Regions from separate parts of the Mycobacterium pseudokansasii genome, predicted to be linked through region 2. Evidence: predicted binding sites of a transcription regulator. Region 2 holds the regulator's gene; each other region holds the start of a gene.
The links. The regulator LexA, encoded in region 2, represses DNA repair genes until DNA is damaged. The targets are predictions, from matches to a motif close to CGAACANNTGTTCG.

Region 1 (5,171 bases), 160 kb from region 2:
CACGGACGCGGCGCAGTAGCCGGTTGGCGATCCGCGGCGTTCCCCGGGAGCGGCGGGCGATCTCCGCTCCGGCCTCGGTACCCAGTTCGATGCCCAGAATGCCGGCCGAGCGGGCCAGCACCCGCTCCAGCTCGGCCGGCTCGTAGAAGTCCATGTGTGCGGTGAAGCCGAACCGGTCGCGCAGCGGGCCGGTCAGCGCCCCGGATCTGGTGGTGGCACCGACCAGGGTGAACGGCGCGATCTCCAGCGGGATCGATGTGGCGCCGGGACCCTTGCCGACCACCACGTCGACCCGGAAGTCCTCCATCGCCAGATACAGCATCTCCTCGGCGGGCCGGGCGATGCGGTGGATCTCGTCGATGAACAGCACGTCATGCTCGACCAGGTTGGACAGCATCGCGGCCAGGTCGCCCGCACGTTCCAAGGCCGGGCCCGACGTCACCCGAAGCGACGACCCGAGCTCGCCGGCGATGATCATCGCCAGTGACGTCTTACCCAGACCCGGGGGGCCGGACAGCAGGATGTGATCCGGTGTGCCGCCGCGGTTTCGGGCTCCCTCGATGACCAGCTGGAGCTGTTCGCGCACCCGGGGCTGGCCGATGAACTCGCACAACGAGCGGGGCCGCAGGCTGCCGTCGATATCGCCCTCGCCCACGGCCAGGGCCGGCGATACGTCGCGGTCGGACGGTTCGTCGCTCATCGGGCCTTACCCAGCAGCGCCAGGGCGGCCCGCAATGCACCCGACGTCGTGGCCTCGGCGTCTCCGGCCAGCACCTTGTCGGTGGCCTCCTCGGCCTGCTTGGCGGCAAAGCCCAGCCCGACGAGGGCCTCCACCACCGGCGTGCGGACCGCATGACCGTTGAGCGCGGGAGCGGCCGTCCCCGCCGGACCCACTTTGTCGCGCAACTCCAGCACCATCCGTTCGGCGCCGCGTTTGCCGATGCCGGGCACCCGCGTCAACGCCGCGACGTCGCCGTCGGCCAGCGCCCGGCGCAGCGCCGCGGCGTCGTGTACGGCCAGCGTCGCCATCGCCAGGCGCGGCCCGACACCGGAGACCGACAACAACGTCAGGAACAGGTCGCGGTTTTCCCGGTCGGCGAATCCGTACAGCGTCATCGAATCCTCGCGCACGATCATCGCCGTGACCAGCCGCGCCTCGGTCCCCTGCCGCAAGGTCGCCAGCGTCGACGGCGTCGCGTTGACCCGGTAACCGACACCGGACGCCTCGATCACCACGTGATCGAGGGCCACCTCCAGCACCTCACCGCGGACCGAGGCGATCATCGCGCGGCCTTCAGTTTGGCCAGATAGGCGTGACGCTGCTGGGCCGCCAGCGCCTCGGCGCGCGCGATCCGGGCGATCATCGGCGCCCGCCAGCAATGGCAGATCGCCAACGCCAACGCGTCGGCCGCATCGGCCGGCGTCGGTTTGGCTTGCAGCGCAAGGATTCTGGTGACCATCGCGGTGACCTGAGCCTTGTCGGCGCCACCGTTGCCGGTGACCGCGGCCTTGACCTCGCTGGGAGTGTGGAAGTGTACGTCGATGTCGCGTTTGGCCGCCGCCAGGGCGATCACCCCCCCGGCCTGCGCGGTACCCATGACCGTCGTCACGTTCTGCTGGGAGAACACCCGCTCGATGGCCAGAACGTCGGGACGGTGGGTGTCCAGCCAGTGCTCGACGGCGTCATTGATGGCCAGCAGCCGCTTCGCCAGCGCGGTATCCGAGGGGGTGCGCACCACGTCGACATCGAGCGCGACGAGGTCCCGGCCCCGGCCGCTTTCCACCAGCGACAGACCGCACCGCGTCAACCCGGGATCGACTCCCATTACCCGCACCGCATTGCCCTTTCGCAGCCCTTTCACGGCCCTTTCACACCGAACAGCTGTTCGATAGCCTAGCGGGTGGGTGTGACAAGGCCGGGCAGGACACGCGGTTTGAACCGCGCGTCCGGAGGCAGCCCCTGACGCATGCCTCTTATCCGGACCCGGCCCGGCGCGAAGCTGTTACGTTAGGGCGCACGTCGGCTCGCCGTAGGGAAGGGTTGAGGTGGGATCACTGATGGTGGTGCTCGCGGTGGCATTGTTCATCGCGTCGCTTCTCGTTCTCGTCGTCGCTCTCAAGCGTCCCAAGACCCCGAAACCACCGGGCAACCGACAAGATCCCCTGTCTTTCAACGCGATGCCGCAGTTCGGCCCGCGTCAACTCGGCCCCGGCGCCATCGTCAGCTATGGCGGTGTCGACTATGTGGTTCGCGGATCGGTCACCTACCGTGAGGGACCGTTCGTCTGGTGGGAGCACCTGCTGGAGGGCGGCGACGAGCCGATGTGGTTCAGCGTCGAAGACGACGACGGGCGGCTCGAGCTGGCGATGTGGGTGAAACGCACCGACCTTGCCGTGCAGCCCGACGGCGACCAGGTGCTCGACGGCGTGACGTTTCAAGAGTCGGAGCGGGGCCATGCCGGCTACACCACCGAGGGGACGACGGGCCTGCCCGCGGGCGGCGAGATGGACTACGTCGACTACGTCGGTGCCGGTCAGGGGGGCGACGAGACCGCCTTGTTGTCATTCGAGCGCTGGGCACCCGACATGCCCTGGGAGATATCCACCGGCAAAGCGGTGCTGCCCGGCGAGCTGACCGTCTACCCCGCTCCCCCGGCGTCCGCATAGGACCATCGGTGCCGCTTCATCAGCTCGCGGTCGCTCCGGCTGACGTATCGGGGGCCCGGCTGCGGCTGGCCATCAACGCGCCGCCGCCCCGGCCCCTGGCCAGCCATCGGTTGGACCACCCCGACGGCGGCACCCTGCTGCTCGGCGTGCTGGGGGCATCGCATGTCATCACCGTGAACCACGGTGGCACCACCTTTTCCGAGCAGATCTCGTGTTCGGCCCGCAACCGGGGCGCGAGTCTGCCGGCGCGCACCGAGGCTCCCGGCTACCGGCTGGAATCCCGTAGCGACACCTACGACGAGTCCGCGTTCCGCCGCCTCGCACACGAGCTGCGCCAGCGGTGCGCGTGCGACGACGGGTGGCTGGGCGGCATGTTCCCCGGCGATGACGCCGCGCTGACCGCGCTGGCGGCCGAACCCGACGGCACCGGCTGGCGCTGGCGGACCTGGCACCTCTACCCGACCGGCTCCGGCGGGTCGGTGGTGTACACCGCGAGCCGGTGGCAACCGTGAGCCGCAACCGCCTGTTTCTGATTGCCGCGGGGCTGGCCGTCGCCGCCACGGTGTCGTTGGTTTCGGGAGTAGTGCTGCTGAACAAGAACATCAGCTCGTATATCGCGTCGCACTATCGCGAAGAATCCCGCGACGCCAACGGAACGCGTTACCTCTGCACGGGATCAGCACATCAGGTGGCCGACACACTGGCCCGCTATCAGGCCCCCGCGGCACGCGCGGCCAGCGGCGACAACGAATACCTGCGCTACCGAAACAACATCGTGGTCGTCGGCCCCGACGGCTCCTACCCGTGCAGCATCCGCGTCGAACCCCTGAGTGCGGGCTACAGCCACGGCTCATTCATCTTCCTCGGTCCGGGATTCACTCCCGGGTCTCCGTCGGGCGGCTCGGGGGGCAGCCCGGGCGGGCCGGGCGGCAGCAAGTAGGACGAGTACCCAAAGGAGAAAGCCATGCAGCAGGCGTTACATCAGGCATTGCATCAGGTGGGAGTCGATTTCGGCACCGTCAACTTCACCCCGATCCTGCATGGCGTGGTGGCGACCATCTTGTACTTCCTGGTGGGTGCGGCCGTCCTGGTCGCGGGTTTCCTGATGGTCGATGTGCTGACTCCGGGCAACCTGCGCCGCCTGGTGTTCATCGATCGGCGGCCCAACGCCGTCGTCCTGGCCTCGGCGATGTATGCGGCGCTGGCCATCGTCATCATTACCGCCATTCACACCAGTTCCAGCCAGCTGGGCCAGGGGCTGGTCGACGTCGCCGTCTACGGGGGCGTCGGGGTGGCGCTGCAGGGGGCGGCACTGCTCATTCTCGAGATTGCCGTGCCCGGTCGCTTCCGCGAGCACGTCGAGGAACCGACGCTACATCCGGCGGCATTCGCCACGGCGGTGATGATGCTGGCCGTCGGGGGTGTGATCGCCGCCGCGCTGTCATGACGTCGACACAGCAGGCGCCGGTTGCGGCCTCGCCGCGCTGGCGCGCGGTGCTGCTGGCCGCCGTCGCCGCCTGCGCGGCCTGCGGCATCGTCTACGAGCTCGCACTGCTCACCCTGTCGGCCAGCCTGGACGGCGGCGGCATCGTCGCCACGTCACTGATCGTCGCCGGCTACATCGCCGCGCTGGGCGCCGGCGCGCTGCTGGTCAAGCCGCTGCTGGTGCGCGCGGCCATCACCTTCATCACCGTGGAGGTACTGCTGGGCATTGTCGGAGGCTTGTCGGCGGCGGCCTTGTACGTGACGTTCGCGTTCATCGGCGGATCGCTGTGGGTGCTGGCGCTGGGCACCGCGCTGATCGGCGGTCTGGTCGGCGCCGAGGTGCCGCTGCTGATGACACTGCTGCAGAGCGGCCGGGTGGCCGAAGCGACCGATACCGGCCGGACGCTGGCCAACCTGACCGCGGCCGATTATCTGGGCGCGTTGCTCGGCGGGCTCGGTTGGCCGTTTGTGCTGCTGCCGCATCTGGGGATGATCCGCGGCGCGGCCGCCACCGGCATCGTCAACCTCGTGGCCGCGGCCGTCGTGTCGATCTTCCTGCTGCGGCGGGTCGTCGGCGCTCGCCAGCTGGCGACGGCGCTGGGCGCGCTGGCCGCGGCCCTTGGGCTGCTGGTGACGCTGTTGGTGGGTGCGCGCGGGATCGAGACGACCAGCCGGCAGCGGCTCTACGCCGACCCGATCATCGCCTACCGGCACACGGCATATCAGGAGATCGTGGTGACGCGGCGCGGTGACGACCTGCGGCTCTACCTCGACGGCGGATTGCAGTTCTCCACCGTGGACGAGTACCGCTACACCGAAAGCCTGGTCTATCCCGCGCTCGGCTCAGGTGCCCGTTCGGTTCTGGTGCTAGGTGGGGGCGACGGCCTGGCCGCCCGTGAGCTACTGCGTCAACCCGGTGTGCGGCAGATCGTTCAGGTGGAGCTTGACCCCGCGGTCATCGAATTGGCGCGCACCACCATGCGCGGGGCCAATGGAGGTTCGCTGGACGACCCGCGGGT
Region 2 (5,171 bases):
AACACCCATGTCAGCTGGGTATCCTCTCGTTGGGTCAGTCGGGCTGGGCTCTCGGGCACGGTAGCGTACAACCGGTGCGGACCGAGTTGCGGTTCCTCGCGACACGCACGCGATCCGGCATCATTTCGGAATCAGCTGGGTATCCGTTTTCGGAATATTTACGATTTGACTTCGCATTTGTCGTTCGCTAGAGCAAAGTTATGCGGGCCCGGCGACGATGCGGAACGTAGCTGGGGGACGGCCCACAGGTGAGAAATCCGCCAGCTCGCGGCGCGGGCAGGGCATCGGCTGGGAGGCTTGGTGAACGGGCAGAGAGGTCAATTGAGCAGGCTGGTCGGGTGTGCGTTGCTCAGCTTGGCGGCTACGGTGCTGGCTGTCGGGCTGCTGGCGCCTACTGCCGCAGCGTCTCCGATAGGTGATGCGGAAGCCGCCATGATGGCCGCGTGGGAGAAGGCAGGGGGCGAGACATCGACGCTCGGCGCCCGGAAAGGTGACGTCTATCCCGTCGGGGATGGGTTCGGCCTGGACTTCGACGGCGGCAAGATGTTTTACACCACGGATACGGGCGCCAAATATCTGTACGGCCCGGTCCTGGCAAAATACGAGGCGCTGGGCGGGCCGGCCGACAGCGATTTGGGATTTCCCACCATCAACGAGGTTCCTGGCCTCGCCGGCCCCGACAGTCGGGTCAGCACCTTTTCTGTCAGCGACAATCCGGTGATTTTCTGGACGCCCGACCACGGCGCGTTCGTGGTGCGCGGCGCGATGAACGCTGCGTGGGACAAACTCGGCAGCTCTGGGGGCGTGCTGGGTGCCCCGGTCGCCGATGAAACCTACGACGGCGACGTCGTATCCCAGAAGTTCACCGGCGGCGAAGTCTCCTGGAACAAGAAGACCAAAGATTTCACCACCAACCCGGCGGTATTGGCGGATCAGCTGAAGGGCTTGCAGGTGGCGCTCGACCCCGCCGCCGCCATCAACATGGCCTGGCGCGCCGCCGGTGGCGCCGCCGGCCCGTTGGGTGCCAAGAAGGGCGCGCCGTACCCGATCGGCGGTGACGGTATTGCCCAGGACTTTGTCGGCGGCAAGATCTTCTTCAGTCCGGCCACCGGTGCGAACGCCGTGGAGGGCGCGATCCTGGCCAAGTACGAGTCGCTGGGCGGGCCGGTCAGCAGCGACCTTGGTTTCCCCGTCGCCAACGAGTCCGACGGCGGCATCACGCCGGCCAGCAGGATCGCGGCGTTCTCTGCCGCGGACAAGCCGGTGATTTTCTGGACCCCGGATCACGGCGCCTTTGTGGTGCGGGGAGCGATGAAGGCCGCCTGGGACAAGCTCAAAGGTGCCACCGGAAAACTCGGTGCGCCGGTTGCCGACCAGACCGTGGACGGCGATGTGGTGTCGCAGAAGTTCACCGGCGGCAAGGTGTCGTGGAACCGCACGAGCAACACATTCACCACCGACCCGGCGAACCTGGCGCCGCTGTTATCCGGGCTGCAGGTGTCCGGGCAGAATCAGCCCAGCACGTCGGCGGCTCCATCGCACGGCAAGAAGTTCACCTGGCACTGGTGGTGGCTGGTGGCCGTGGTCCCGGTCGTGCTGCTGATCGTGATGTTCGTGTTGGTCGTGTTGGGTGTGCGCCGGCGGCGCACCGGCCAGCCCGCCGCCTACGAGGCATACGAGCACGAGCAGGATCGCGATGTGGAGGCCGGCTATGACGCCGCCGGTGGGCGCTGGCCGCACGACGACATCGATTTCGGCTCCGAAGACTTCCCGGTTGACGACCAGCAGCTGCAGGAACATCGCGGTCCGGATGCCGGGGCGGCGTCGCGGGTCAGCTGGCCACGGGGCGCCGCGACCAGTGCTGGTGTCGACGAATACGCCTCTAGCGGTGGTGAATACGGCGGCGACGCACTACGCGCGTCGGATATGGGCTTCGAGTTTGACGAAGAAAATCCCGACGCGGTGGATACCACGCCGACGCCCATCGTGACCCGCGCCGACCTCGCGGAGGCGGCGGTTCCCGAGCCCGACGTTCCAGAAACCGTGACCGGGGAGCCCGTGGTACCGGAAAGATATGCGCCGGAAGCGGCGGTTCCGGAGGCAGCGGCTCCCGAAGTAGCCGTGCCGGAGACCGCGGTTGCGGATGCCGCCTTCCCGGATGCTTTCGCCCCGCGCGCTGCCTCCGCCGATGCCGAGCCCGGCTACGGCGAGCCCGGCTACGCGGAGGCGTTCCCGGAAGCCTTCCCGGAGGTTTCAGCTCCTCAGGGGAGGGCGGGGCGCCACGCTGCCGCAGAGCCTGAGGATGAGCCGCAAGCGCCGGAATCAGCTCTCACGGCCACGGTTGCTTCCGGGCCGAGCCCGGCTGCGCGGCCGACCATCCACATGCCGCTGGACCACGACCCATACCAGGCACCAGAGGGATATCCGATCAAAGCCAGTGCCCGGTTCGGCTTGTATTACACGCCCAGCAGCGCGCTCTATTACGACACGCTCGCCGAGATCTGGTTTGCCAGCGAGGACGCCGCCCAAGCCAACGGTTTCATCAAAGCGGACTAGGAATCCGGCTCCCGGCGATGTCTGCCCGGTGGCGCTGGGCCCTATATCTTGCGGATCACCGTGACGACCTTGCCCAGTACCGTTGCGTCGTTGCCGGGTATCGGGTCGAAGGCCGGATTGTGGGGCATCAGCCACACCTGACCGCCTGCGCGCTTGAAGGTCTTGACGGTGGCATCGCCGTCGATCATGGCCGCGACGATGTCGCCGTTGTCGGCAACGTTCTGCTGTCGCACGACCACCCAGTCGCCGTCGCAGATCGCGGCTTCGACCATCGAGTCGCCGACGACCTTGAGCAGGAAGAGCGTCCCCTCGCCGACCAGCTCGCGCGGCAGCGGGAACACGTCTTCGACCGCTTCCTCGGCAAGTATCGGGCCGCCGGCCGCGATGCGCCCGAGCACCGGGACAAAGGTGGGCTCGGGCAGGGCGTCGGAGCCGGCGACGTCGGTGACCGCCGCCGGTGTCATGACGTCTTCGGCACCGCGGACGTCCACCGCACGCGGGCGGTTCGGGTCACGTCGCAGATAGCCCTTACGCTCCAGAACTCGCAGTTGGTGGGCTACTGACGAAGTCGACGTGAGACCGACGGCATCGCCGATTTCGCGGATGCTGGGGGGATATCCGCGGTTGGTGACCGAGGTGCGGATGACGTTCAAGATGGTGCGCTGCCGCTCGGTGAGTGCGGGGTCCACGGAACCGACTGAGGGGGCGTTGCTGTCGCTCATGGCACTGAATGTAACCCGACGGCGCCCGAGAATCAAACATGTGTTCGACCGGTGTGTCGGAACGGGCTTGACGTCCGTCCTAGCCCGGTCCTAGCCCGGTCCTGCCGCGGCTGACCCGCTCCTGGTCCGGTCCTGCCGCGGCTGACCCACTGAGGTGCTGAATTACAAATGCGTAACTATTCACGCGATCGGGTATCCGTGCCTCATGGCAGCGATGGCGACCGACCGGCCTTGTCGGTGGCACGGTTTAGCGTTTTGTTCGCGCGACACGCTTCGATCAGATGTTCGGCAATCGAACACGTAATCGACTAGGGTGTCGAACGCATGAGCGACGAATTCTCGGGCGGAGGAACGAACATGACACTCACGCAGGCATTCCCGGCGCGTACCCGTGGCGTGCCCCTGCCGGCCAGCAGGCCGGCTAGCAGGCCCGTTCGTGAGCCTCTTGGGGCCCGGGGCGGGACGGCACCGCCACGGCGGCCGGGGCCGTGCCGGCCGGGCGGCGCGTCGCTGCGCTACCAGGGTACTGGCCTGGCGATATCGACGGCTCCGCATTGCAGGCGTCCCGTCTCGGTGGCGACCACGGTGGGTCTGGCGGTGCTTGCCGGGATGATCACGCTATGGCTGGGCCTGATGGCGCATTTCGGAGAGCTGGTCAACGGCACTTCCGCGGACTCGTCGGCTCGCGTGCCCGACCGGCTTGCCGTGGTACGAGTGGCGGCCGGCGAGTCGTTGCAGGACGTGGCGGCCCGGGTTGCGCCCGATACGCCGGTGCGTCGGGTTGTCGAACGGATCCGAGAACTCAACGACCTGGATTCGTCGATGCCTGTCGCCGGGCAGACGTTGATCGCGCCGGTCGGCTGACGACACCATGCAAGATGGCGGCGAAAACCGCAGCGCGCCAACGTTTCCGAGATGCCGTGGAATCGAACACGCGTGGATGGCGACGGCGTTGGCAGTGTGCGGGAGCGCGCAGGTAGTCTCGGAGAGGTCTGAAACACCGGGATGCCATGACGGCGAAGGAGCGGCCATGCACTGTCCGTTCTGCCGGCATCCCGACTCGCGGGTGATCGACTCACGGGAAACCGATGAGGGCCAGGCGATCCGGCGGCGCCGGTCGTGCCCGGAATGCGGGCGACGTTTCACCACCGTGGAGACGGCGGTCCTGGCTGTGGTCAAGCGCAGCGGGGTCTCCGAACCGTTCAGCCGGGAAAAGGTCATCAGCGGGGTGCGGCGGGCGTGTCAGGGTCGCCACGTCGACGATGACGCGCTGAACCTGCTTGCCCAGCAGGTGGAAGACACAGTGCGGGCCGCGGGGTCGCCCGAGGTGCCCAGTCACGACGTCGGTCTGGCCATCCTGGGGCCGCTTCGCGAACTCGACGAGGTTGCCTATCTGCGTTTCGCATCGGTGTACCGGTCTTTTTCGTCGGCCGAGGATTTCGAGCGGGAGATCGAGGCACTGCGTGCCCACCGCAACGTATCGACTTCACGCTGATTCGGGTGCGACGCCGTTAGGATCCCTGTCATGCCTCCGGAGCTGCATCCCGACCTTGGACCCTTGGAGCCATTGCTGGGCACATGGGTGGGCCGGGGTGCCGGTGAATATCCCACGATCGAGCCGTTCGAGTATTTCGAAGAGGTCGTGTTCTCACATGTCGGCAAGCCGTTTCTCGTGTACGGGCACAAGACCCGCGCGGCGGACGACGGCAGGCCTTTGCATGCCGAGGCGGGTTACCTGCGTGTTCCCCAGCCGGGGCACGCAGAGTTGGTCTTGGCGCACCCCAGCGGCATCGCCGAAATCGAGCTAGGCACGTATTCGGCGGGCGACGACGCCGTGCACCTCGAGTTGGCCACCACAACCATCGGATTGACTCCCACCGCAAAAGAGGTTAC
Region 3 (5,171 bases), 1.0 Mb from region 2:
CAGATCCCGGGTACGCCCAGCCGCGCGGTCACGTCGGCGAGGTCGCGGCCGCTGAGCACCGCGACGGGGCACTGCGCGGCCAGCTGGATGAGCGCCTCGGCCGCACCGGCGACGGGCCGAGCCGCGTCGGGATCATTGACGATGTCGGACAGGGTGCCGTCGAAGTCGAAGAACACCGCGGGCCGGTGGGCGGTGAGGCCAGGTGCCTGCAGTGCGTCCGGAAGTTCGGACATGCGGCGGTCGCCGGTGCGCACCCGCACATCCTTCAGGTCGGTGACGACGGCGTCGGCGCCGCAGCCACGCAGCGCGTCACCGTGTCCGTTCCGGTCGACCCCGATCACCAGTGCGAACCCGCTCTCGCGCGCCGCCGTGGCGCCGGCCGGGTCGACGGCGACGACGACGCACCTGCCGGGCCGCACCGCCAGCCGATCGGCCGCGTCGCTGAGGGCGTTTCGGCAATCACCGCTGGACGAAAAAGCCCCGGTACCGACCCGGGCCTCGCGTAGCTGCCCGATCAGCGGCTCGGCGGAGTCAGCTGACGAGTCGAAAGAAGAGTCGAATAGCACCGCATCGTGGCGGCGCGGGTCGATGGTGACCGACATCATCCCACCTTCTCACGGTGGTCAATGCCGGCGGATCAGGCTCAGCGGCGCACCGGGGACGCGGACGAGCGGCCGCGAGCACCGCCGGTCCGGGTGCCGGCCGCACGCCTGCGGCGGTCCCTGGAGAACAGCAGAACGGAGTCTTGGCTGAGTGCCACCAGACGCGCCATCCCCAGCTCGATACCGGCGGCAAGTCGCGCCATATCGGGTGCGGCGTCGTAGTCGGCGGTGATGCCGAATACCAGCTCGTCGCCGTAGCTCAGCACCGCGACCCCGGTGCTCAACTCCTGGGCGGTCGGTGGGATCGGCAGCAGCCGGTCCAACGTTTGACTCATCAGCCGTAGCCGGTGGCGCGGCCCGGTCATGTCGGTTGCCAGGGTCACCACGCTGCGCGGCGACAGCCGGGTCAACGCTTGAATCGCCTTGGCGCACAGTGAAAAAGGCGCGAATTGCGAAAGCCCAGCGGGGTTGTCGCGGTCGCTCTGGTGGCCCAGGTGCAATTGGGCGTGTACCGTGCGCAGTCGCTCGATCAGGTCTTCCTGCTCGACGGGCAGATGCGGCAGTTGGGTTGCGATCTGCCGGTCGGTCTTGTCGAGAACTCGCAATGAGGCCGGACGCGGTTGGTTGCCGCGATTGAGTAGCAGGGTCCGAACGCCCTCACTGATGGCCGTGAGTGCGACGTCGTCGGCGGTGACCCCGAACTTGCGGCACACCCTGTCGACGTCGGCGAGCGGAACTCGCACCGTGTGATAACGCCGCATCGTGATCAGCGGTCCGGTCAACGACGTGCGCGCCACCGGCCAGGTCACAGCGCGGGCGGCCGCCTGGAACACCGTTGTGGTGACGGCGGCGGCAGTTCGCCACAGCGCATCGGTCCGGCTGCGGGCGCCGGCGTGCGGTGCCGGAAGCGGCGTCACGGCACCGCGATTGGCGAAGGTGTCGCTGTCGGCATCGTCGCAGAGGCCGGTGAGAAGCTGCGCAGCCGAGATGCCGTCCGCGATGCACGGGTGGATTTTGAGCAGGATCGCCCAGCGATTGTCGTTGAGGCCTTCGATGATCCAGCATTCCCACAGCGGGCGGTCCACGTCGAGGGGACGGGTCAAGGCGTGAGCGATCGCCCGGAACAGTTCATTGTCGTCGCCCGGGCTGGGGAGCGCCATCCGTTGCATGTGCTGGGCCGGATCGAATTGCGGATGTTCGACCCACTCGGCCCGGAGCACCTGCGCGTATCGTGGCATTGATCGAAGCCGCTGGGCCAGAACGTCTTTGAGTAGATCAAAGTCAGGCACGACGCCGTTGACGACCGCCACCGCACCGGTCGCCAGGCTCGTGTGCCACTGCGAATCCCCAGCCTTGAGCAAGCCGGTGTCCAATGTGGTCAGTTGTGCCATGCCGGGTTCCCCACCGCCTCTTGTGAATCCGTCCAGTATCCGTCGTGAGCGCTCGGGTGCGATAGGCCTGCCGGGTTAAGAACGCGTTTTTCGAGTTAACGAAGGGTTTACGGCGGCGAATGGGGGCGGCAGAATGACTCGACAATCGAACAGACGTTCGATACACTGCGGGGCATGGGCTGGGGCAACGGGCCGCCGAGCTGGGCGGAGATGGAGCGGGTGCTGGACGGCAAGCCGCGCCACGCCGGTGCGGCGGTTGCGGCCGAGCCGGCCGACGATGTCGGATTGGAGGGCCCCTGGTCGCGTCAGCGCGGGACGTACCAGCCGCCAGAGAATGTTCGGGTCCGTTCGTCGGTCGCGTATGCCGAGCTGCATGCGCATTCGGCGTACAGCTTCCTCGACGGGGCCGGTACGCCGGAGGAACTGGTCGAAGAAGCCGCCCGGCTGGATCTGCGCGCACTGGCGCTCACCGATCACAACGGCCTGTACGGGGCGGTTCGCTTCGCCGAAGCGGCTGCCGAACTCGATATGCGTACCGTGTTCGGCGCGGAGCTGTCGCTGGGATCGGAGGCTCGCACCGAGCAGCCGGACCCGCCCGGCCCGCACCTGCTGGTCCTGGCCCGCGGCCCCGAGGGTTACCGGCGGCTGTCCCGGCAACTGGCCGCAGCCCATCTGGCCGGCGGTGAGAAAGGTAAGCCGCGCTACGACTTCGACGCGCTGACCGAGGCCGCCGACGGGCACTGGCACATCCTGACGGGATGCCGGAAAGGCCATGTGCGCCAGGCATTTTGCCAAGGCGGCTCGGACGCGGCGCAGCGGGCGCTGGCCGACTTGGTGGATCGGTTCGGTGCGTACCGGGTCAGCATCGAGTTGACCCACCATGGTCACCCGCTCGATGACGAACGCAACGCGACGCTGGCCGGGCTGGCGCCACGCTTCGGCGTCGGGGTCGTCGCCACCACCGGAGCCCATTTCGCGCGCCCGTCACGCAGCCGGCTGGCCATGGCGATGGGTGCGATCCGCGCTCGACAGTCCCTGGATTCCGCCGCCGGGTGGCTGGCGCCGCTGGGTGGCTCGCATCTGCGGTCCGGCGACGAGATGGCCCGGATGTTCGCCTGGCGCCCCGAGGCGGTGACCGCCGCCGCCGAGCTGGGCGAGCAGTGCGCGTTCGAGCTGGCGCTCATCGCACCTCAGCTGCCGCCGTTCGACGTACCCGACGGGCACACCGAGGACAGCTGGCTGCGGCAGTTGGTCATGGCGGGCGCCCGCCACCGCTACGGACCGCCCGACGGTGCGCCACGGGCTTACGCCCAAATCGAGCATGAGCTGAAAGTCATTGCCCAGCTGAGGTTTCCGGGCTACTTCCTGGTGGTACACGACATCACCCAGTTTTGCCGAAGGAACAACATCCTGTGCCAGGGCAGGGGGTCGGCGGCCAACTCCGCGGTCTGTTATGCCCTCGGCGTCACGGCCGTCGACCCGGTGGCCAACGAGTTGTTGTTCGAGCGCTTCTTGTCGCCGGCCCGCGACGGCCCGCCCGACATCGACATCGACATCGAGTCGGATCAGCGGGAAAAGGTCATCCAGTACGTCTACGGCAAATACGGCCGCGACTACGCCGCCCAGGTCGCCAATGTCATCACCTACCGGGGACGCAGTGCGGTGCGCGACATGGCTCGCGCGCTGGGTTTCTCGCAGGGCCAGCAGGATGCGTGGAGCAAGCAGATCAGCCACTGGAACGGGCAGGCCGCTGAGGTGGACGGCATCCCCGAGCAGGTGGTCGACCTGGCCACCCAGATCCGGAATCTGCCGCGGCATATGGGCATTCACTCCGGCGGCATGGTGATCTGTGATCGTCCGATCGCCGACGTGTGCCCGGTGGAGTGGGCGCGCATGGAAAACCGCAGCGTCCTGCAGTGGGACAAAGACGACTGTGCGGCCATCGGTTTGGTGAAGTTCGACCTGCTCGGGCTGGGCATGCTCTCGGCACTGCACTACGCCATAGACCTGGTGGCCGAACACAAGGGCCTCGAGGTGGACCTGGCCAAGCTAGACCTCTCCGAACCGGCGGTGTACGAAATGTTGGCCCGCGCCGATTCCGTCGGCGTGTTCCAGGTGGAGTCGCGTGCGCAGATGGCCACCTTGCCCAGGCTGCGGCCGCGGGTGTTCTACGACCTGGTGGTCGAGGTCGCGCTGATCCGTCCCGGACCCATCCAGGGAGGGTCGGTGCATCCCTACATCCGGCGGCGCAACGGCATCGACCCGGTCGTCTACGAACATCCGTCGATGGCGCCGGCATTGCGGAAGACATTGGGGGTGCCGCTTTTTCAAGAGCAGTTGATGCAGCTGGCGGTCGACTGCGCCGGATTTACCGCCGCCGAGGCCGACCAGCTGCGTCGTGCCATGGGGTCCAAGCGCTCCACCGAACGCATGCAGCGGCTGCGCGGGCGGTTCTACGACGGCATGCGTGTACTGCACGGCACCCCCGATGAGGTGATCGACCGGATCTACGAAAAGCTGGAGGCGTTCGCCAATTTCGGCTTCCCGGAAAGCCACGCGCTGAGCTTCGCGTCGCTGGTGTTCTACTCGTCGTGGTTCAAGCTGCACCACCCGGCGGCGTTCTGCGCGGCGCTGCTGCGCGCCCAGCCGATGGGTTTCTATTCACCCCAGTCGCTGGTGGCCGACGCGCGCCGGCACGGTGTGGTGGTGCACGGCGCGTGCGTCAACGCCAGCCTGGCGCACGCGACTCTGGAGAACGCGGGTATGGAGGTCCGCCTTGGGCTGGGTGCCGTCCGCCATATCGGTGACGACCTCGCCGAGAAGCTGGTCGACGAGCGAAAAGCCAACGGCTCCTTCGCCTCGCTGCTGGACCTGACATCGCGGGTGCAGCTTTCCGTGCCGCAGACCGAAGCGCTGGCGACGGCCGGGGCGCTGGGCTGCTTCGGGATGTCGCGGCGGGAGGCACTGTGGGCGGCCGGGGCCGCCGCCACTCAGCGGCCGGACCGGCTGCCCGGGGTGGGTGCCCACGGTGCTGATGGGTCGCACATCCCGGCGTTGCCGGGAATGAGCGAGCTGGAGCTGGCCGCCGCCGACGTGTGGGCCACCGGCATCTCCCCGGACAGCTATCCGACGCAGTTCCTGCGGGCCGAGCTGGACGCGATGGGGGTGCTCCCCGCCG
Region 4 (5,171 bases), 3.8 Mb from region 2:
CAAGATGATTCCGGTCCTGGCCGGCGCGGGCCATCGTGTCATCTGCCCGGACCTGGTCGGCTTCGGCCGATCCGACAAGCCGACCCGCCGCGAAGACCACACTTATGCGCGTCATGTCGAGTGGATGCGCGCGCTGGCTTTCGACGTGCTGGACCTGCGCAACGTCACCCTGGTCGGACAGGACTGGGGCGGGCTGATCGGATTGCGGCTGGCCGCCGAACATCCCGAGCGCTTCGCGCGGCTGGTCGTCGCCAATACCGGACTGCCCAACGGAGAGCAGCCAATGGCCGAGATCTGGTGGCGCTTTCGGGAAGCGATCCAGACCGCGCCGAAGCTGGACATCGGCTGGTTCGTGCAAGGGGGATGCCGGCGGCAGATGAGCGACGCGGTGCGCGCCGGCTATGACGCTCCCTTTCCCGGCGACGACTACTGTGCCGGCCCGCGCGCCATGCCCGGCCTGGTGCCGACCTCCCCGGACGACCCGGCGGCCGCGGCGAACAAGACGGCCTGGACGAAACTGTGTGTGAGTCCGACGCCGATGCTGGTGGCGTTCAGCGACAGCGACCCCATCACCGGGCCGATGGCCGAGATCTTCAAGCGTGAGATGCGCGGTGCTCAGGGCGTCGAGCACCCGGTAGTACGCGGCGCCGGCCATTTCCTGCAGGAGGACGCCGGCGAAGAGCTGGCCGACTACATCGTGAAATTTCTGCGCCGCTGACCGAGCCCGCGCCTCCCGTAGACCACGAAGAAGATCACCGTCGCCGCCAGGACGACCACGAAGAATCCGACGAACAGGATCACCAGGATCGGGATGGCGACGTTGTCGTAGACGGCGACGGAGCGTGTGCCCCCGCGGCCCCCTCGCGCGGCGCAGATCCGACCATCCCGATACCGAGGATCCAGCGACGCTTGTGCTGGACTTGCGGCGCCGTCAACGTGTCCAACTCCACGAAGGCAGCCTTGTCCGCCGCGGCGACGGTGGCCGGGGCGGGGGTTGGTACCACCAGCGCGACGTTATCGGTGGTGGCGTCCATCGCGAGCTGCATCACGATGGTCTCGGTTGTCCCGTCCCAATGCAACAGTGCCGCTTCATGATTCATGGTGGCGCGGGCACCACCCGGAGCGATCGCCGCGCGGCATGCGCAGGCATGGCCCGGCGCGGCCGGCACCGTGGTGGCCATGGCTACCGAAAGCAGCAACCCGATAACGAATACCAACCGGCAGAAGCGCAGCACCGCCATGTCGCAGATGCGACGTGGCACCGTGGTTGCGGCCAGCTACTTTGACCAGGGCGCACTCGAAGCACGGGCACAATGTCAGCATGACGACACGGCCCATGGAGCCCACCGAATACGCCGAACCGCAGGCGTTGCTGCTGCAACTGCTGGACCCGGCGATCCGGGCCAACCCGTATTCGGTGTGTGCGCAGCTTCGTGAACACGGGCCGCTGCAGCTGCCGGACGCCAACTTCGTACTTTTCTCGACCTATCACGACTGCACCGAGGTGCTGCGGCACCCGTTGTCGAGCAGTGACCGGTCCAACTCGACGATCGCCCGGCGACGGCTGCAGGATGCACCGGCGCCGGGCACCGAATTCCCGCCCGGCTTTTTGTTTCTCGATCCGCCCGATCACACTCGGCTGCGCAAGCTGGTCAGTAAGGCATTCGCTCCGAAAGTAGTGAACGCACTGCGACCCGACATCACTGCGCTGGTGTACGGATTGCTGGACCGGATCGCCGAAAAGGGCCGCTTCGACGTAGTCGGCGACTTCGCCTATCCATTGCCGGTGGCGGTGATCTGCCGGCTACTCGGGGTGCCGCTGGAAGACGAGCCACAGTTCAGCCGGGCATCGGCCTTGCTCGCGCAGTCGCTGGACCCGTTTCTCGCCTTCACCGGCGAGCATTCCGAGGACTTCAACGACGGGCTGGCGGCCGGCAGCTGGCTGCGCGAGTACCTGCGCGAGCTGATCGCGCAGCGCCGGATTAGGCCCGGCGACGACTTGATGTCCGGTCTGATCGCGGTAGAGGAGTCCGGCGATCAGTTGACCCAGGAGGAGATCGTGTCCACCTGCATGCTGCTGCTGGTCGCCGGACACGAGACCACGGTGAACTTGATCGGCAACGCCATCTTGGCGATGCTGCGAGACCGTCGGCACTGGGTTGCGCTGGGCGCCGACGCTGCCCGGGCACCGGCGGTCATCGAGGAAACCATGCGCTATGACCCGCCGGTGCAACTGGTCGGCCGAATTGCCGGCGATGACATGGCGATTGGGGACATCTCGGTCGCTAAGGGTGACACGATGATGTTGCTGCTGGCGGCGGCGCATCGTGATCCGGCCGAGTACGACCGACCAGACGCCTTCGAACCGGATCGTGCGCCCTTGCGGCACTTGGGTTTTGGCTATGGAGCGCATTACTGCCTGGGCGCCCCGCTGGCGCGGTTGGAAGCCGGTGTGGCGTTGTCGGCGATCACCGCGCGATTCCCCGATGCCAGGTTGGCCGGTGAGCCACAGTACAAGACGAACGTTACGCTTCGCGGGCTCCAGACGTTGTCCGTCGTGATCTAGTCAGTTCGCTGAGCCGTTGGGTGCAGTTCTGGTCACTTTGGGTGATGTGGGTCGGCGCCCGCTTTCGCACCGGCACACCGGATTGCTGTTCGCTGTGAGAGAACACGTGAAATCTGTTGTTTGGCAGTCACTTTCTGCCCGATTCTTGTCGGTGTCGGTCGATAGATTGCGGGTATGAGCTCGGGCGGTGTCGTGGATCGGCAGACGGTCACGGCGGTCTTTGGTGCACTCGATGCCGCGGTGGATAGGTTGGTGGATTTGAACTTTGATGCCTTGACCACCCCGGAGTGGTTGGCGTTGGTGGAGCGGTGTGAAAAGGTGCGCCGGCGGCTGCCGGTGGCTGAGCATCAGCTGATCAACAACCTGGCCCGCCAAGCCAGCACCGAAGAGCTAGGCGGCAAGCTGTCGCATGCGATCGCCGACTGGGCGCTGATCAGCCGCACCGAGGCCAGCCGGCGCATCAAAGCCGCCGCCGATCTGGGGCCGCGGCGCGGGCTGACCGGAGAACCGATCGCCCCGGTACTGGCCGGGGCCGTCGCCGCCCAACGCGACGGAAAATTGGGCGGCGAAAGCATCCACGTGATCCGACGTTTCTACCACCAGCTGCCGGGCTGGGTCGATCAAGCCACCCGCGAGCGCGCCGAAGCCCAGCTGGCCCGCCAAGGCAGCCAGGTTCGCCCCGAACAGTTAGCGGGGTTGGCCGACACCCTCGCTGATTGTCTCAATCCCGACGGCACCTACCGCGATGAGGACCGCGCCCGCCGCCGCGGCCTGACCTTAGGCAGCCAGCAGGCCGATGGCATGTCGGAGCTGCGTGGGCTGATCACCCCCGAGCTGCGCGCCACCGTCGAAGCCGTGCTGGCCACACTGGGTGCCCCCGGCATGTGCAACCCCGAATCGAAAACCCCCTGTGTGGAGGGCACCCCCAGTCAAGCCGCCATCGACACCGACACCCGCTCAGCGGCCCAACGCAACCACGACGGGCTGCTGGCCGGGCTGCGCGGCCTGCTGGCGTCGGGGGAGTTGGGTCAGCACAACGGCCTACCCGCGACGATCATCGTGTCCACCACACTGGCCGAACTGGAAGCCGCTGCCGGACAAGGACTCACCGGCGCCGGCACCCTGCTGCCGATGAGTGATGTGATCCGGCTGGCCCGCCACGCCCGGCATTATCTCGCGGTTTTCGACGGCGGTAAGGCGTTGGCGCTGTATCACAGCAAACGGCTGGCCTCACCGGGGCAGCGAATCGTGTTGTATGGCAAGGAGCGCGGGTGCAGCGCGCCGGGTTGTGACGTCAAGGGCTACTTCTGCGAGGTCCACCACGTCATCCCCTACGCCCAATCACCCACCACCGACGTCAACCAACTCACCTTCGCCTGCGGCGGCCACCACCCACTAGCCGACAAAGGCTGGAGCACCCGCAAAAACACCCACGGCGACACCGAATGGACACCCCCACCCCATCTCGACCGCGGCCAACCCCGCACCAACACCATGCACCATCCCGAAAAACTCCTCCACGCAGACGAAGACGACGAAGAAGACACGCGATCCCCGTAAGCCCGCACAACTTCCCACGCGTAGCCGGCCAGCGGCCGGTCTAGCCGCTGTCGTCATTCGCAGCGTTCTCGCCCTCATCGCCGCGCGGAGTCTGAGCGGCCAAAATGATCGAGATCGGTATTGGTGTGGACAGCTCGAACTTGCCTTGCTCGTCATAGTAGGCGCCGATCGTGTACTCGCCTTCAGTCTCGATCGGAAAGGAGAGTTCTTGGGTAAAGCACCGGTACTTGGAAGCTTTATCTTCGTCGTCCGGCCAGTGCCAACTGGCTTTGAGGGTTCCGCGCGGCACCCCGGCGGGGTCCTTGCACACGACGTGGAGTTCCGGGTCGTAGTCACCACCTGCTTTGGCATGCACCACTAGAACAACGGGAACCTTTGCCCAGAGCGGCATTTGGTCGACCTGAAACCAGGTCATCGGGATGCGCGTCGCATTGATCGCGCCGTATTCGTCTAGTGTGGCGGTGCCGGCAACGAACAATGACGATACGTGCAGCATCACGACATCTTAAGGGTGTCGAATAGCTGTATCCGGACGTTCGAATTTGCGGGCGCGCCGCGCGGGGTTGCGCCCGGGGACGCGGTGTAGCAACAAAGGCGGATATCGCACCGCCTGATCTGCCCGCCCAAGGGTCGGGCGATCGAGCTTTGCTACACCGCGTCTTGGGACTTGACCTCCGATCTAGTCGGCCCGAGAGCCGACACGGTGCTTACGAATCGATGTCGTCGACCACGAAGACAGCCCACGCGTATACGGCGTCCAGCTCATGGAAAAGGGCTTCATGGCTCATCAGATATCTCCTTATCGCAATCAACCTGCCGTGCGAAAATGCCCAGCCTTGCAACGATGCCCTATTCCCGCGGCATGCGTTGTCCCCTGATCAGTGGTCCTTTGCGACGAATTCCGAGTAGCGCGAACGGCGGACAACGGGGGTCCCCCATCCGGGGGATCGGCGGCTCTTGAGATCAGGTCAAGGTGACGCCGAACCAACGGGTGAGCAGGCGATCAAGCTCGTCGAGGTCGGCAATGTCAGGTGTCGGCGCTGCG

Region 1: a site for LexA is predicted at 1,876-1,889, ahead of ruvC (crossover junction endodeoxyribonuclease RuvC). Genes of this name have one in related genera too.
Region 3: a site for LexA is predicted at 2,140-2,153, ahead of EET10_RS05710 (error-prone DNA polymerase). Genes of this name have one in related genera too.
Region 4: a site for LexA is predicted at 2,645-2,658, ahead of EET10_RS27375 (HNH endonuclease signature motif containing protein). Genes of this name have one in related genera too.

The regions. Positions count from the first base shown of each region.
Region 1 is NZ_UPHU01000001.1:2,431,079-2,436,249, reverse strand. Features, by position in the region: gene ruvB (Holliday junction branch migration DNA helicase RuvB) at 1-700, opposite strand, end outside; gene ruvA (Holliday junction branch migration protein RuvA) at 697-1,284, opposite strand; gene ruvC (crossover junction endodeoxyribonuclease RuvC) at 1,281-1,835, opposite strand; gene EET10_RS11170 (DUF4178 domain-containing protein) at 2,047-2,667, shown strand; gene EET10_RS11165 (DUF2617 family protein) at 2,676-3,179, shown strand; gene EET10_RS11160 (DUF4247 domain-containing protein) at 3,176-3,607, shown strand; gene EET10_RS11155 (DUF350 domain-containing protein) at 3,656-4,114, shown strand; gene EET10_RS11150 (polyamine aminopropyltransferase) at 4,111-5,171, shown strand, end outside.
Region 2 is NZ_UPHU01000001.1:2,269,950-2,275,120, forward strand. Features, by position in the region: gene EET10_RS10310 (TerC/Alx family metal homeostasis membrane protein) at 1-9, opposite strand, end outside; gene EET10_RS10320 (sunset domain-containing protein) at 301-2,556, shown strand; gene lexA (transcriptional repressor LexA) at 2,598-3,278, opposite strand; gene EET10_RS10330 (LysM peptidoglycan-binding domain-containing protein) at 3,636-4,142, shown strand; gene nrdR (transcriptional regulator NrdR) at 4,309-4,773, shown strand; gene EET10_RS10340 (peroxynitrite isomerase) at 4,804-5,171, shown strand, end outside.
Region 3 is NZ_UPHU01000001.1:1,224,395-1,229,565, forward strand. Features, by position in the region: gene otsB (trehalose-phosphatase) at 1-602, opposite strand, end outside; gene EET10_RS05705 (wax ester/triacylglycerol synthase domain-containing protein) at 644-1,993, opposite strand; gene EET10_RS05710 (error-prone DNA polymerase) at 2,168-5,171, shown strand, end outside.
Region 4 is NZ_UPHU01000001.1:6,043,821-6,048,991, reverse strand. Features, by position in the region: gene EET10_RS27390 (haloalkane dehalogenase) at 1-718, shown strand, start outside; gene EET10_RS27385 (DUF2330 domain-containing protein) at 798-1,241, opposite strand; gene EET10_RS27380 (cytochrome P450) at 1,322-2,566, shown strand; gene EET10_RS27375 (HNH endonuclease signature motif containing protein) at 2,741-4,126, shown strand; gene EET10_RS27370 (hypothetical protein) at 4,167-4,622, opposite strand; gene EET10_RS27365 (FAD-dependent monooxygenase) at 5,090-5,171, opposite strand, start outside.